One region of the Viridibacillus sp. d25.2 genome, then DNA from elsewhere that is predicted to be linked to it. Evidence: riboswitches for the same ligand, from Rfam matches in the RefSeq annotation. Region 1 holds a riboswitch; the other holds the start of a gene.
What was found. Region 1 has a riboswitch for S-adenosylmethionine ahead of ACZLO7_RS04930 (methionine ABC transporter ATP-binding protein). Riboswitches for the same ligand answer to the same signal wherever they lie in the genome.

Region 1 (2,209 bases):
TTTCTTTCAATGCTATTAAAACCATACGCGCATAAAATGGAGCTGCTCCAATGATTAATGCTGGTAAACCTGCATTTGGACCACGAATTGAGCCTAGCAAAAGCTTTGTAAATGGAATTAATAAAATTACTAAAATAATGAAAGGAATCGAGCGGAAAATATTCACTAGCGAACCTGTTAACCAACTGACTAATTTATTTGCCCATAATTGTTGGGGGCTTGTCAAAAATAGCAAAATACCTAAAGCTAAACCAATTACGAATGTGAAAACTGTAGCAATACTTGTCATATATAGTGTTTCTAATGTTGCTTCCCACATTTTCACCCAATCTACATTCGGAAAGAGATCATTAAGCATTTTCGATCACCTCCGTTTTTACTCCATGTTCATTCATATATGTCACTGCTTTTTGTACATTATCCTTGTTACCATCTAGCTGTACGATGAGCGTACCATATGGACCACTCTTCGTTTGCGATATATTCCCATGGACAATATTCACATCCAGATTAAGTTCACGACTCAAATGTGAAATAACTGGCTGGCCAGTTGAAGAACCTACAAAAGTTAATTTCACAAGTGTTCCTGATGGGTAGTTTTCAATAATTTGTCCAATTGATTCTTTACGCTCGTTTGTGTCAGTAATTTGAGATACAAAGCGTTTTGTAACATCTGCTTGCGGTGATTGGAATACTTCTAGAACATCACCGTTTTCTACGACTTGCCCTGCTTCCATCACAGCCACACGATGACAAATTTTACGGATTACATGCATCTCATGCGTGATAAGTACAATTGTTAAGCCTAACTTTTCATTGATATCTACTAGTAAATCTAAAATTGAATCCGTTGTTTCAGGATCAAGCGCTGAAGTCGCTTCATCACAAAGCAATACTTCTGGATTATTAGCTAATGCTCTTGCAATACCAACACGTTGCTTTTGACCACCTGATAGTTGAGAAGGATATGCTTTCTCTCTTCCTTTTAAACCAACTAATTCAATAAGCTCTAATACCTTCTTTTGACTCTCAGCTTTAGATAAACCTGCAATTTCTAATGGAAATGCTATATTTTCTTCTACAGTGCGTGACCAAAGTAAATTGAAATGTTGGAAGATCATGCTGATTTTTTGACGTGCATTACGTAACGCAATTCCTTTAATCGATGAAACTTCCTGTCCATTTACAACAACTTTACCGGATGTCGGTTGCTCCAAACCATTTAATAAACGAATGAGCGTACTCTTACCCGCTCCACTGTATCCAATAATGCCGAATATTTCTCCGTTTTCAACAGATAAATTCACATCTTTGACAGCAGTTAACTCTCCGTTAGCGGTTTTATATTTTTTCATTACATTTTCTAACTTAATCACTGTCATACCACCTTTATTTTAAAACTAAAAAGTATGCACTTTCTAATGGCATCTTTTTGAAATTAAAAAAACCCTTCTGCAGATAAGCAGAAGGGTTCAACGCAATACTATATACGTAAAACCGTTCTCTCATCTTCCAAAGTAAATACTTTGTGTGATTTGGCACCGTGTCATATAAATATGACGGTTGCCGGGCTTCATCGGGCACTTCCCTCCACCTCTCTAAATAAGAGTAACGACAATATTTAATTAGTTATGATTGCTACTTTATCACGCTATTACTTTAACGTCAATCATTTAATTGTAATTTCTCAAATAAATAAGGTACTGATTGAAATGCGTAGATTTTATCGCGGATTTTACCATTTTTTGAAATAATTAAACAAGGGACACTTTCAATTTCATAATCAAATGCTACGTCTTGTATATAATTTAAGTTCGCTTTACCAATCGGAATATCATTTACGACATGCTTTACAACATCCATCATTTTCGACGCAACTGCACATGTACCACATAATGGTGTATACAAATAAAAAGCCGAAAGCGATGATGTTTTCATCATCTCTTCCCATTGTTCACGTGACCATTCTTCCATGTTTGTCATTCCTATACTATAAGATATTCTTTATGAACTTTAAAATCTGCAGCTAATAATATTCTAGCTAAATGTCTTCTTGGAGTAGCTTCTACTTGTTTATAAGTAGGGGAGGTGTGTAAATAACGAGCATTTGGGAACTCTCTCTTAAAAAGAGCACGGAGTTTATCACCAGATGAATCAGCATCAAAAAACGCATACATCTCGTAATCATCATAGAGTGCCAAGATCTCTT
Region 2 (2,209 bases), 1.2 Mb from region 1:
TTCATTAATATGTGGTCGGCGTTGCTCTATTAAGAAGTCAGCCATTTGTTTTGTCCAGGTAGCCATTTTACGATTTGATCCACGACTAGCGTAGTAAGCTTCCATTGTTGCATCATATTCATCTAGCAATGTGTCATATTGTTCTACATCATAATTATTTTCATGTAGTACAGCTTCTACTGGTAAACGGGGTTTTGTTTCATTTCGCTTCGTAGGTACACCGATTGTCATAGCAAACAAGGGGAAAACGTATTCTGGAAGCCCGAATAATTCGCTTATTTCATTTGGATTATTACGCGCTCCACCAATATAACAAATACCATAGCCTTGGTCTTCAGCAGCAATAACGAAGTTTTGAGCGAAAAGTGCAACATCTGCAACACCTACAAGTACGTTTTCCGCAGAGTCAGCAATAATTTCTATACCATTTTTTTGACCAGCAACTTGCAGTCGTTTAAAATCTACACAAAATAAAAACGAAGCACCTGCTGTTCCAAATTGGAACTCATTATTTGAAAGTTCTCCAAGTTTTTTCTTCTTATCTTCATCCGTAACCCAAATGACGCTGTATGCTTGTACGAAATGCGAGCTTGCCGCCATTTGTGCTGTTTCAATTAAATCGATAACGACTTCTTTAGGAATAATTTCTCCTGTATATTTGCGTACAGAAGAGTGACTACGTAGTAATTCTTTTACCATAATTCGAAACCCCTTTGTGAAATAAAAATATTTACTTTCTTTAGGCTACCATAATTTAAAGTCTACTTAAATTAATTTCATATGAGTAAACAGAGTATCTATTAAAATAATTTTCAGAAAAAACAAATAAAAGTATTGACATCAGTTTGATATATCTTCTATACTTGTCAACAAGATGGAACTGAATCAAATACTCTTATCAAGAGCGGCGGAGGGATAGGCCCTGCGATGCCCAGCAACCGGTGAGTGATGAACTCACAATGGTGCTAATTCCTACAGATTTTTAATCGGATCTGACAGATAAGGGGAGGAAAAATTGCGTATGCAACCCTCTTCTTAGCGAAGAGGGTTTTTGTTTTTCCATAAAATCCTCATCACACCTCCGATTTGCCATCTTAAAAAAACATTTAGGAGGAATAAATGATGACTAACTTACGTCCAGAAACTTTATTATTACACGGTGGCCAAGTAGCAGATCCAACAACAGGTGCACGTGCAGTACCAATTTATCGTACAACTGCTTACGCTTTTAATAGTACGGAGCATGCTCAAAAACTATTTGCGCTTGAAGAACCCGGTAATATTTATTCTCGTATTATGAACCCAACTGTCGATGTATTCGAAAAACGCGTTGCACTTTTAGAAGGTGGAACAGCAGCAGTAGCACTATCTTCAGGAATGGCTGCTATTTCATTTTCAATTTTAAATATTGCTCGTGCTGGAGATCATATCGTTGCTTCGGGTAGTTTATATGGCGGTACATATAATTTATTAGCCAATACTTTACCGCGCTATGGCATTACAGCTTCATTTGTAGATGAAAGAGATCCTGAAAATTTCCGTTCAGCAATTCAAAAAAATACAAAAGCGATTTATGTGGAAACAATCGGTAATCCAAGTTTAACTGTAGTAGATATTGAAGCCTTGGCAAATATCGCGCATGAAAATGAGATTCCATTAATTGTTGATAATACATTCCCATCACCATATGGTTCAAATCCAATCGAGTTCGGAGCAGATATTGTAGTACACTCTGCAACAAAATGGATTGGTGGACACGGTACAGTTATCGGTGGAGTCGCTGTTGATGCTGGAAAATTTGGTTGGACACAAGGGAAATTCCCTGACTATACTGAGCCAGATGCATCTTATCATGGTATTCGCTATGGTGTTGATGCTGCAAGTGCTGCATTCGCAACTCGTCTGCGCGTTCAATTACTACGTGATTTTGGTCCAACATTAAGTCCTGACAATGCATTCCAATTAATTCAAGGTCTTGAAACGCTACATTTACGTGTACCACGTCACAATGAAAATGCACAAAAAGTTGCAGAATATCTACGTAGTCACGAAAATGTAGAGTGGGTTAGCTTCAATGGCTTTGAAGATAGCGCAGCTCATGAAAATGCAAAAAAATATTTAAAAAATGGCTTTGGCTCAGTTCTAACATTCGGTATTAAAGGTGGGCGTGAAGCCGGTCGTCAATTAATTGATAATATCGAGTTATTCT

Region 2: it holds a riboswitch for S-adenosylmethionine, as region 1 does, so the genes downstream of both, ACZLO7_RS20890 (O-acetylhomoserine aminocarboxypropyltransferase/cysteine synthase family protein) here and ACZLO7_RS04930 (methionine ABC transporter ATP-binding protein) in region 1, are expected to answer to the same signal.

Annotation. Positions count from the first base shown of each region.
Region 1 is NZ_CM196652.1:1,008,898-1,011,106, reverse strand. It holds gene ACZLO7_RS04935 (methionine ABC transporter permease) at 1-358, opposite strand, end outside; gene ACZLO7_RS04930 (methionine ABC transporter ATP-binding protein) at 351-1,376, opposite strand; SAM riboswitch class I at 1,503-1,609, opposite strand; gene ACZLO7_RS04925 (thioredoxin family protein) at 1,666-1,974, opposite strand; gene ACZLO7_RS04920 (toprim domain-containing protein) at 1,986-2,209, opposite strand, start outside.
Region 2 is NZ_CM196652.1:4,272,051-4,274,259, reverse strand. It holds gene ACZLO7_RS20895 (NADPH-dependent oxidoreductase) at 1-699, opposite strand, end outside; SAM riboswitch class I at 893-1,006, shown strand; gene ACZLO7_RS20890 (O-acetylhomoserine aminocarboxypropyltransferase/cysteine synthase family protein) at 1,123-2,209, shown strand, end outside.